Regions from separate parts of the Pseudomonas sp. TH04 genome, predicted to be linked through region 2. Evidence: predicted binding sites of a transcription regulator. Region 2 holds the regulator's gene; the other holds the start of a gene.

Region 1 (5,886 bases), 420 kb from region 2:
CAAAACGCAGGACAACGCTCATAATCTGAAACGTTGTGATCGCGGAGCCGTCCATGGGAGGTATTTCCTTTAGTCATTGCTAGCAGAACGAGTAGCGATATCCCTGCCATCGCTACTCGATTACGAGGCTAGCCGTCTTTCACGAATGCGCGCCTTGGTGACTAGACTCGTTGGCTATAAAGGGGTGACCAAGACAAGGAATCGAACCGGCCGTGGGGCGCCAGATTCGTGGCTCCTCTAAAAAGTCCCGCGCAGATTGCTCTGGCGGGGCTTTTTTGTGCGTGCTTGACGAACACCGGTCGAACCTTGCCGGTGATCAGCGTTCACAGCAGGTGCGTGGTTATTTATCGCAACCTTTGTACCTTGCAACCGGCCAGGCAGCGTCTGAGCTATTAAGCAAAATATTCCCGGAAAACAGCCTTTATCGCCTGTCCGGGCCTGGTAACACCGGACTATCATTCCGATAGCCCTGTCCCTCACTGCAAGGAGCCGCTCGGAACGCCGATGCGCCAAATCTGGAAATCTTTTCGAGCCCTTTATTTCGCCTCCTTGATGATGTTGATCGGGTCCGGCCTGCTCAGTACTTACCTCGCCTTGCGCCTGGCGGCCGACCATGTCGACAGCTTATGGGTGGGTGCGCTTATGGCAGCCAACTACTTTGGCCTGGTGCTGGGTGGCAAGATCGGTCACCGCCTGATCGCCCGGGTCGGGCACATTCGTGCATATGCCACCTGCGCCGGGATTGTCGGTGCGGCGGTGCTCGGGCATGGCCTGATCAACTGGCTGCCGGCCTGGATCGTGCTGCGGATGATTGTGGGTCTGGGCATGATGTGCCAATACATGGTCATCGAAAGCTGGCTCAACGAGCAGGCGGATGCCAAGCAGCGAGGCGTGGTGTTCAGCGGCTATATGATCGCGTCCTACCTGGGGTTGGTGTTGGGTCAGTTGATCCTGGTGATGCACCCCGAGCTCGGTCTTGAATTGCTGATGCTGGTCGCTTTGTGCTTTGCGTTGTGCCTGGTGCCCGTGGCCATGACGCGACGGATTCACCCAGCGCCCCTGCATCCCGCCCCGATGGAGCCGCGCTTCTTTATCAAGCGGGTGCCACAGTCGCTCAGTACGGTTTTGGGCGCGGGGTTGATCGTGGGTTCGTTCTACGGTTTGGCGCCGCTCTACGCCTCACAGCAGGGGCTGACCACTGAGCAGGTCGGTCTGTTTATGGGTAGCTGCATTTTCGCCGGTCTGCTGGTGCAATGGCCGTTGGGCTGGTTGTCGGACCGATATGACCGGGCCTTGTTGATTCGCTGCTTTGCCTTGTGTCTGGCGGTGGCGGCGTTGCCGTTGGCGGTGATGACCCACGTGCCTTTGGAAGTGCTGTTCGTGGCTGGGTTCTTGTGTTCGCTGGTGCAATTCTGCCTGTACCCGCTGGCGGTAGCGTTTTCCAACGACCATGTTGAGGGTGATCGCCGAGTGTCGCTGACGGCCATGTTGCTGGTGACTTACGGGGTTGGTGCGAGTGTCGGGCCACTCTTGGCCGGTGTGGTCATGAAGCTGTTCGGCAGCCACATGCTGTATGCGTTTTTCAGTCTGTGTGCGTTGATTCTGGTCTGGCGTATCCGGCCGAAAGCGGTGACCAACCTGCATCAGGTGGATGATGCGCCACTGCACCACGTGGCGATGCCCGACAGCATGTCCAGCTCGCCGCTGGTCGCGTGCCTGGACCCTCGCGTGGACGAGGCGGTGGTGCAGGAGCAGATGCAGACCGTGGTGCCTGACCCGGAACCGGAGCCTGAAGCGGATCCGCAGTCGCCAGCCGATGAACCGGCGTTCGAAGGGCCGCCGGAGCCGCTGGGCCCAGACGACCATCCTCACGATCTGAGCAGGGCGCGCCCCTGATAGCAAAAACGGGCAGATCCCATCAGGATCTGCCCGTTTTTTTTGCCGCGATCGTTAAGGCTTAAAAATCGTCGTCCTTGTCGAACCGCCGCGCTTCGCGCTGTAGCTGGTACACAAAACGTTCCACCTGGCGCTGCACCAGCCCGCTCATGTTGTGGAAGCGCACGCCGGCGAAGGTGGTGTTGATCTTGTCTTCGAAGTGCAGGTAACGCAGTTCGACGGAAGTGGTCATGCTGCCGAAGGGCAGGGCGGCGATAAAGCGGTCATAGACCTGACCCAGCTGCAGGCGTTCGGAAATATCCCCTTCAAAGCGCAACTTGCAGCCAGTGGCGGATATATCCAGCAACTTGCCGCTGATGGGCGCCTTGAGTTTTTCGCCACCCAGTTCGATGTTGACCAGTTGCGCCAGCTTCAACGCGGCCCGGAAGGCATTGCGGCGCTGATGGTAGACCACCTCGGCAGGCATGCTGCCGGTGTAGATGCGATGGCCGTCTTTTTCGCTGATGGTCAGCGTGCCGTTGCTTTCCCAAGCGACGCGCACACCTTCATGGAAGCCTTCGATACGGAACGGCTCACCATTCTCGAGATAACGTTCACCGTCACGGGGGATCATTTCGTCCAGCGCCAGTGTCTTGCTGTCCCGGTCAACGGCCACCAGGTAGCTCTGGAAGCGCTGACTGCGTTCGTGGAAGGTGATGATCAGCGGATCATGACTCTCTTGCAGCATCCGTAATGTGCTGGCGATTTCCAGAGGCGTGGTGAGCACCTTGGGTGGCTGCGGAGCATCTTCCGCATTAAGGGCGTTGAACACGGTTCTTCCATCTCCAGACAAAATACGACTACACGCAAGAACCGGCATTTTGCCAGCATGTTGCGCGCCTTGGATAGGGCGCGCTGTAAACCGGCGTCAGGCTTGGCTGCGGGTGCTTGGCTTGACCAGACGTGAGGTGGAACCTTGGGCGTTATAAAGCGCCGGAGGTTCTCCACCGTGAAGTATACGCAGCTGGTTGGCGGTCGTAGCTTGCTGAAGCTGGATCGACTGGCCATTGAGCAGGTTGGCTTCCTGGCACTGGGCGAGTAACTGATTGAGTGCGGTGCTCTGCGCCAGCAACTGATCGCCAACCGAAGAATGGCTGGCCAGTTGTGCGAGGCCGTCGTGATCAGCCGGCAGGCCAAGGCTGATGAGAATTTCGCTGCGCTTCTTGCCATGCTGCTCCAGCAGCACGATCAGCGACTGCTTGCGCGCCAGAATTTCTTCCAGCAAGCGCATGTCCCGGCCGTACAGGGCCAGGGATTCTTCTTTGAGCAGCTCGAGCAACTGTTGCGTCGGCGCCAGATCATCAATGATCAGTTGGAGCAAATGTTCGTCGTGGTGCATGGCTGGCCTTGGGGTTTAAGCGTCCAAAAGCCCTGCGCAGGCCTTTGCCTAGCGCTCGGCTTCGAAGTTAAGCAGCTTGCTGGCTACACGGTTGCTGTCGACTTTATAGCTGCCATCGGCGACCGCCTGCTTCAATTCGGCCACGCGGGCTTTATTGACAACGGGTTGATCGCGCAGCGAGTCAGTGACCTTCTGCAACTGTTGAGCCTCATTGCTCAGGTGTACCGATTCCCCACTCTGGCTGGCGCCGGCCTGTTCTGCCTTGGCGGGCAGGGGCTGGGCTTTGGCCTCTACGCTGTCCTTGGCACCACTGGTGCGCGTATTGCCGGGCAAAGCCGGGGTGTTATTCAAACGACTGAAATCAATGACCATGATAAAAAAACCTCTGGGTATTTGGACGCTTGCCATGTTTTCGGCCATACCCGAACAAACTTTAGGTTCGATTGACAATAAACCTGCACAGGCCGACATCCAACGCACAGTGTAGGAAAAGCTGGCGTTTGATACCAGTGATCTATAACGCCACCTCAACTTGGCCTGGTGCAGTCACCTGCGCCTTGATGACACGGTTGGAATTGAGGTTCTTGACTCGAATCTGTTCGCTCATGCCGCCGTTGGACAGCGCCTCGCCCGGCATCTTGACGGTCAGCCCGCCACTGCTGGCGGAAATCACCACCTGGTCGCCCTTGCGAATCACTTCAGCCTGTTCCAGGTGGACCAATGTGATGACCTGATCGGTCACCATTGGTCGGGTCAGTTTTTGCCCGACCGCCTGATCCAGCGAGGTGAGGTAGCCCTGATTGATCAGGCTGATATCCCGTTCGCGCAGGGCGACGTCTTCAAAACCGATGATACCCGTGCGTTTGAGCGGGCGAGTGACCACCACGACATCGCGAAACAGTTTGACCTGTGCCGGCACGAACACGGTCCAGGGCGATGCACCTTCGCAGCGCACCTTTACCGTCACGCGGCCGATGGGCTGGGCGGGGCTTTCCAGTGAGGCCGTCAATTCCTTGTCGCACATTGGCATGCGCAGGCGCGGGTCTAACGGGTTGACTTGGATTTCATAACGCCCAGGTGTCTGTGTGGTCGCCAGATAATCTTCTACAGTGAACTCAAGAAAGCCTTGAGTGACGCCGATAAGGAGATCAGGCAAGGTGACGTTATCTGCACGTGCCGTGACGCCCGAGCCCAAGGCGAGCAGTGCCATCGAGACGCAGAGCAATCTGCTATACCGTGGGAGGCGAAGGCGTCGGGAAACTGTCGTTATAAGGTTCATAAATCAATAAATAGCAAAGCTCGTGCCGTTTAGTGTTGGGTACGCGTCGTACCCCCAAAGGTTTTAGCGTAGGAGTCTGGGCATGGCAGGAGTAATGGATTCAGTAAACCAGCGCACACAGCTGGTAGGGCAGAATCGCCTGGAGTTGTTGCTTTTCCGCCTGGATGGCAAACAGCTGTACGGCATCAATGTGTTTAAAGTGCGGGAAGTGTTGCAGTGCCCCAAGCTCACCATAATGCCCAAATCCAGCCCTGTGGTCTGCGGCGTGGCCAACATTCGTGGCGCGACCATACCGATTCTTGACTTGGCCCTGGCCACGAGTTCCGCCGGTCTGCAGGACCGCGAGAACCCGTTCGTGATCATCACCGAGTACAACACCAAGACCCAGGGTTTCCTGGTGCGCTCGGTGGAGCGCATCGTCAACATGAACTGGGAGGAGATCCATCCGCCACCCAAGGGCACCGGGCGCGATCACTACCTCACGGCGGTGACGCGGGTCGATAACCAGTTGGTGGAAATTATCGACGTGGAGAAGATCCTCGCCGAAGTGGCCCCTACCTCGGAATCGATTTCGGTGGGTGTCGTGGACGCCGAGACCGCGCACAAGGCGATTTCCCTGCGTGTGCTCACGGTGGATGACTCCTCGGTGGCACGCAAACAGGTGAGCCGCTGCCTGCAAACCGTCGGTGTTGAAGTGGTGGCGCTCAACGATGGTCGCCAGGCCCTGGATTACCTGCGCAAGCTGGTGGATGAAGGCAAGAAGCCGGAAGAAGAATTCTTGATGATGATTTCCGACATCGAGATGCCAGAAATGGACGGCTATACCCTGACGGCCGAGATACGTAACGATCCACGCATGCAAAAATTGCATATCATCCTGCATACTTCGTTGTCGGGCGTATTCAATCAGGCGATGGTCAAGAAAGTCGGTGCCGATGACTTTTTGGCCAAATTCCGTCCTGATGACCTGGCATCCCGGGTTGTCGACCGGATCAAGGCAGCAGATCACAGCTAGGAGGATTTCCTCCTGGCGGTCACACGATTTAAGAGGCGGTATCATTGTCTACGGGTAATTTGGATTTCGAACAGTTCCGGGTCTTCCTGGAAAAAGCCTGTGGCATATTGCTTGGTGAAAACAAGCAATACCTGGTATCCAGCCGTCTCAACAAGCTGATGGAACAGCAGGGCATCAAGTCCCTGGGTGAGTTGGTTCAGCGTATTCAGGGGCAGCCACGCAGCGGGCTCAAAGAAATGGTGGTCGATGCGATGACCACCAATGAAACCTTATGGTTTCGCGACACCTACCCTTTCGAAGTGCTCAAGAGCAAGGTGC
Region 2 (5,886 bases):
TTGGACGTCTGGCAGTGCCGAATTTGCACGTTTTGGCTTATCAGGAAATTCCTGACAACAAGCAAGTGACTATTGTCGCGACAGTAGGGCCCAACGGCTGAGGTAGTGGGATATGCAAGTTAAGCGTTTTTTCGCCGCCGATATGCGTCAGGCCATGAAACTGGTACGTGATGAGCTGGGCGCCGATGCCGCGATTATCGGAAACCGTCGTATTGCCGGCGGCGTCGAGCTGACGGCTGCCCTGGATTACACCCCCTCGGCGCTGGCGCCGCGCGTACCGAACATGGAACTTGAGGACGAGCTGCGCAAGACCGCTTCGCGGATTGTCTCGGCCCAGGCTGAGCTGAGCATGCGTGGCGACAGCGACTCCAGCAACAGTCGCCAGTTGTTCGCCGGCCTGCCGCTGACCGCCGCCGAACCGCTGGTTGAGCCGACGTTCAAAGAACCGCCGCGTCCTGCCGCGCCAGCCCCGGCTGCTGCAGTTGACCAGCGCGTGTTTGATTCGATGCGCTTTGAACTCAATGGCCTGCGTGAGCTGCTCGAAGTGCAGCTGGGCTCGCTGGCCTGGAACCAACTGCAAGGCAGCAAACCGCACCAGGCCAACCTGTGGCGTCGCCTGCAACGTATCGGCCTGTCCGGCCCGTTGTCCCGCGACCTGTTGGCACTGACCGCTGAAGTCGAAGAACCTCGCCAGGCCTGGCGCATGTTGCTGGCGCACCTGGCACGCATGATCGCCACCCCGGAAATCGAACCGCTGGAAGAGGGCGGTGTGATCGCCATGGTCGGCCCGGCCGGCATGGGCAAGACCACCACCCTGGCCAAGCTGGCCGCGCGTTATGTGCTCAAGTACGGCGCGCAGAATATCGCGCTGGTGAGCATGGACAGCTACCGTATTGGCGCTCAGGAACAGCTTAAGACCCTGGGCCGTATCCTCAACGTGTCGGTGACCCACGTCGACGCAGGCCAGTCCCTGGCCAATGCGCTCGACCCGTTGCTGCGCAAGCGCGTGGTGCTGATCGACACGGCTGGCCTGCAAGCCAGTGACCCGGCATTGCGCATGCAGTTGGAAAGCCTGGCGGGACGTGGCATCAAGTCAAAAAATTACCTGGTGCTTGCAACCACCAGCCAGAAACAGGTTCTTACCGCTGCCTACCACAGCTACAAACGTTGCGGCCTGGCGGGTTGCATTCTGACCAAGCTCGACGAAACTGCGAGCCTGGGTGAAGTGTTGAGCCTGGCTATCAGTCATGAATTACCGGTTGCCTACCTGACCGACGGGCCGCGGATCCCGGATGATTTACATCTGCCGCGCCGTCATCAGTTGGTCAGCCGTGCTGTCAGCGTGCAAATGCAAGAAGAGCCTAGCGAGGAAGCGATGGCCGACATGTTCGCCGACCTTTACCACAACCCCGCAAAACGGGTGGGTTGAAGGGCAGGATGAACACCGTGAAAAGTATCTACATCGATGGTCTGCAAGCGATTCACGCGGCCAAGCCATGTAGCCTGCGTCTAAGCAAGACAAGGTAAAGAAATAAAATGGGCAGCATGCATCCCGTACAGGTGATCGCGGTGACCGGCGGCAAAGGTGGCGTCGGAAAAACTAACGTGTCAGTGAATTTGTCCCTGGCCCTGGCAGAGCTTGGCCGTCGCGTCATGCTGCTGGATGCTGACCTGGGGCTGGCGAACGTCGACGTTCTGCTGGGGCTGACACCCAAACACACCCTTGCCGATGTGATCGAGGGCCGCTGCGAGCTGCGCGATGTGCTGCTGCAAGGCCCCGGTGGCATTCGCATCGTGCCGGCGGCCTCGGGCACCCAGAGCATGGTGCATCTGAGCCCGGCGCAGCACGCCGGCTTGATCCAGGCGTTCAGTGACATCGGCGACAACCTCGACGTGCTGGTGATCGACACCGCCGCCGGGATCGGCGAGTCCGTGGTCAGCTTCGTGCGCGCCGCCCAGGAAGTGCTGCTGGTGGTCTGCGATGAGCCCACCTCCATCACCGACGCCTACGCCCTGATCAAACTGCTCAATCGTGACTACGGCATGAACCGCTTCCGGGTGCTGGCCAACATGGCCCAAAGCCCGCAGGAAGGGCGAAACCTGTTCGCCAAGTTGACCAAGGTCACGGATCGTTTCCTCGATGTCGCCTTACAATACGTCGGCGCAGTTCCCTATGACGAGTGTGTGCGCAAGGCTGTGCAAAAGCAGCGTGCAGTCTATGAAGCATTCCCTCGTTCGAAGTGCGCATTGGCGTTCAAGGCAATTGCCCAGAAGGTCGATACTTGGCCGTTGCCCGCCAACCCGCGTGGGCATCTGGAGTTTTTCGTCGAGCGATTGGTGCATCAGACGAGCGCAGGACCGGTGCTATGACAGCCAGCGGCTATAACCTTTACAAAAACTCGGCGCGTGACAGCCAGGGCGAATTGATCGAGCGCTATGCGCCCCTGGTCAAGCGCATTGCCTATCACTTGCTGGCGCGCCTGCCTGCCAGTGTGCAGGTTGAAGACCTTATCCAGGCCGGTATGATCGGCCTGCTCGAAGTGTCGACCAAATACGACGCGAGCAAAGGTGCGAGTTTCGAGACGTACGCGGGTATCCGTATCCGTGGTGCGATGCTCGATGAAGTGCGTAAAGGGGATTGGGCGCCGCGTTCGGTACACCGCAACACGCGAATGGTCAGTGACGCAATTCGTGCAATTGAAGCAAAAACCGGTCGTGACGCTAAAGATCATGAAGTTGCGGCCGAACTCCAATTGAGTCTCGACGATTACTACGGGATTTTGAACGATACCTTGGGCAGCCGCCTGTTCAGTTTCGACGACCTGTTGCAGGACGGCGAACACGAAGGGCTGCACGAGGACGGCGCGAGTGCACATCTCGAACCGTCGCGCGACCTGGAAGATGAACGTTTCCAGGGTGCGTTGGCGGAAGCGATTGCCAATTTGCCTGAGCGTGAGCGACTGGTGTTGGCGCTGTACTACGACGAAGAGCTGAACCTCAAGGAAATCGGTGAGGTCCTGGGGGTCAGCGAATCGCGTGTCAGCCAGCTGCATAGCCAGTGCGCAGCCCGCTTGCGGGGGCGATTGGGAGAGTGGCGCGCGCGCTGACAGGCAGTGTGGGGATACTGCAGCGCAATTAGGCGAAGGGTGAAGAGCCTTTCGCGGGTTCGTTCCGTGGTACCCCTGGCAGTCCTTTTTGTGTAACGCCTGTTGATTGAAATGGCGCGTCCAGGTGCTGGGCGCGTTTAAGACTGCTTGGAGGTCGAATTGGACAAGAACATGAAAATCCTCATCGTTGATGACTTCTCAACGATGCGGCGGATCATAAAAAACCTGTTGCGTGACCTTGGGTTCACCAACACGGTCGAGGCGGATGACGGCCTGACGGCGATTCCGATCCTCAACAGCGGGAGCATCGACTTTCTGGTAACCGACTGGAACATGCCGGGCATGACCGGCATCGACTTGCTGCGTCACGTGCGCGCCGATGAAAAACTGCGCAGCCTGCCTGTGCTGATGGTGACCGCCGAAGCCAAGCGTGAACAGATCATCGAAGCCGCCCAAGCCGGGGTTAACGGTTACGTGGTTAAGCCATTCACTGCGTTGGCCTTGAAAGAGAAGATCGAAAAAATCTTCGAACGCATCCACGGCTGATGCCACCACGGGGGAGCTATGGAGCATAAAGAATCATCGCAGGCTGACTTTGAGTCGACCCTGAAAAAGCATGCTCACCAGTTGGTCGAAAGCCTTGAAAGAGGCCAGTTCGGCGACGCGGTGCAGTTGATCCATGAGCTTAACCAGACCCGTGACCGCGGCCTGTACCAGGAAGTGGGCAAGCTCACACGCGAGCTGCACAGTGCAATCGTCAATTTTCAGATTGACCCGCACATGCCCCAGGCCGAAGAAATCTCGCAAATCACCGATGCCACCGAACGCCTGTCCTATGTGGTCAGGCTGACTGAGGCGGCGGCCAACCGCACCATGGACCTGGTGGAAAACGCCACGCCCCTGGTCAATGGCATGGCGACCGAAGCGCAGGCCCTCAGCGTTGACTGGGGCCGTTTCATGCGTCGGGAAGTGGGGGCTGAGGAGTTTCGTGAGTTGGCGCGGCGCGTCGACGCTTTTCTGTCGCGCAGCGACGAGGAAAACCGCACGGTTGCCAGCAACCTCAATGACATTCTGCTGGCCCAGGATTACCAGGACCTCACCGGTCAGGTGATCAAGCGCGTGACCCAATTGGTCACCGAAGTGGAAAGCAACTTGCTCAAATTGGTGCTCATGGCTGGCCAAGTTGATCGTTTTGCCGGCATCGAACATGACCGCGAAGCGATCCTCTCGGAAAAAGATCCACAAAAACATCTCGCCAAGGGTGAAGGTCCGCAGATTCATGCCGATAAACGTGAAGACGTTATGTCAGGTCAGGATGACGTAGATGACCTGTTATCCAGTTTAGGCTTCTAAGGAGCACCCACATGAGCTTCGGCGCCGATGAAGAAATCCTTCAGGATTTCCTTGTAGAGGCCGGCGAAATTTTAGAGCAACTGTCCGAACAACTGGTCGAGCTGGAAAGCCGCCCGGATGATGCGAACCTGCTCAATGCAATTTTTCGCGGTTTTCACACTGTAAAAGGGGGCGCCGGCTTCCTCCAGCTCCATGAGCTGGTGGAGTGCTGTCACATCGCCGAGAACGTATTCGACATCCTGCGCAAGGGTGAGCGGCACGTCGACTCGGAACTGATGGACGTGATTCTCGAAGCACTGGATGCGGTCAACGGCATGTTCAGTGAAGTGCGCGAACGTGCACCGATCACCGCCGCCACGCCGGAACTGCTGGCCGCCCTGGCGCGCCTGGCAGAACCTGCCGACACCTCGGTTGCGCCGGTGGTGGAAGCAGCGCCTGTGGCCGAACCGGAACCGGAAGCGGACGTGACGGACAGCGAGTTCGAGCAGTTGCTCAACTCCCTCAGTGCGGTGAAGGCTGAAGCTGAAGCCCCCCAAGCAGTCGCGCCGCCTGCAACGCCGACCAGCGAAGACATTACCGACGCTGAATTCGAGTCCCTGCTCGACCAGTTGCATGGCAAAGGCCAGTTCGCTGCCGATGCCGTGGCACCTGCGGCTACGCCGCAGGCTCCGGCTGCCAGCGCCAGCACCGACATTACCGACGACGAATTTGAGGCATTGCTCGACCAGTTGCATGGCAAAGGCACCTTTGCGGCCGAAGCTTTGCCGGAAGTCGCGGCCACGGCCACGGCCTCGGCGGCCGCTGCCGTGCCTGCCACGCCTGCCACACCTGCCGCCGCCAGCGCAGAACCTGCCGCTGACGGGCTGATTTCCGATCACGAATTCGAAGCCTTGTTGGACGAATTGCACGGCAAGGGCAAGTTCTCCGAAGTGCCCCCGGCTGCTGCGGCGACCGCCACCCCAGTGGCGGCCAAACCTGCGCCTGCCAAACCTGCCGCACCGGCGGCCGCCAAACCTGCTCCAGCGCCTGCAGCCGCCCCGGCGCCTGCACGTGCCGCAGCGGCACCGGTGGCCGAGAAACCGGTCAGTGAAGCCGAAACCACCGTGCGCGTGGATACCGCGCGCCTGGACGACATCATGAACATGGTCGGCGAACTGGTACTGGTGCGTAACCGCCTGGTGCGCCTGGGCCTGAACAGCGGCGATGAGGCCATGCAGAAGGCCGTGTCGAACCTCGACGTGGTCACTGCCGACTTGCAGACCGCAGTGATGAAAACGCGGATGCAGCCGATCAAGAAAGTCTTCGGCCGCTTCCCGCGCCTGGTTCGCGACCTGGCTCGCCAGCTCAAGAAAGAAATCAACCTGGAACTGGTGGGTGAAGAAACCGACCTCGACAAAAACCTTGTCGAGGCCCTGGCCGACCCGCT

The links. Region 2 encodes FliA, which starts transcription of late flagellar genes. Its sites were predicted from a motif close to CTAAAGTTTNNNNNNNNNNNGCCGNTAA; they were not measured.
Region 1: flgM (flagellar biosynthesis anti-sigma factor FlgM) is a predicted target of FliA. The motif match lies at 3,684-3,711, and genes of this name have one in related genera.

Annotation. Positions count from the first base shown of each region.
Region 1 is NZ_JAEKEA010000001.1:5,067,813-5,073,698, forward strand. Features, by position in the region: gene JFT85_RS22855 (MFS transporter) at 505-1,896, shown strand; gene JFT85_RS22860 (flagellar brake protein) at 1,958-2,707, opposite strand; gene JFT85_RS22865 (flagella synthesis protein FlgN) at 2,804-3,274, opposite strand; gene flgM (flagellar biosynthesis anti-sigma factor FlgM) at 3,323-3,646, opposite strand; gene flgA (flagellar basal body P-ring formation chaperone FlgA) at 3,789-4,553, opposite strand; gene JFT85_RS22880 (chemotaxis protein CheV) at 4,636-5,568, shown strand; gene cheR (protein-glutamate O-methyltransferase CheR) at 5,613-5,886, shown strand, end outside.
Region 2 is NZ_JAEKEA010000001.1:5,483,634-5,489,519, forward strand. Features, by position in the region: gene flhA (flagellar biosynthesis protein FlhA) at 1-101, shown strand, start outside; gene flhF (flagellar biosynthesis protein FlhF) at 113-1,429, shown strand; gene fleN (flagellar synthesis regulator FleN) at 1,537-2,370, shown strand; gene fliA (RNA polymerase sigma factor FliA) at 2,367-3,107, shown strand; gene JFT85_RS24710 (chemotaxis response regulator CheY) at 3,279-3,653, shown strand; gene JFT85_RS24715 (protein phosphatase CheZ) at 3,672-4,460, shown strand; gene JFT85_RS24720 (chemotaxis protein CheA) at 4,472-5,886, shown strand, end outside.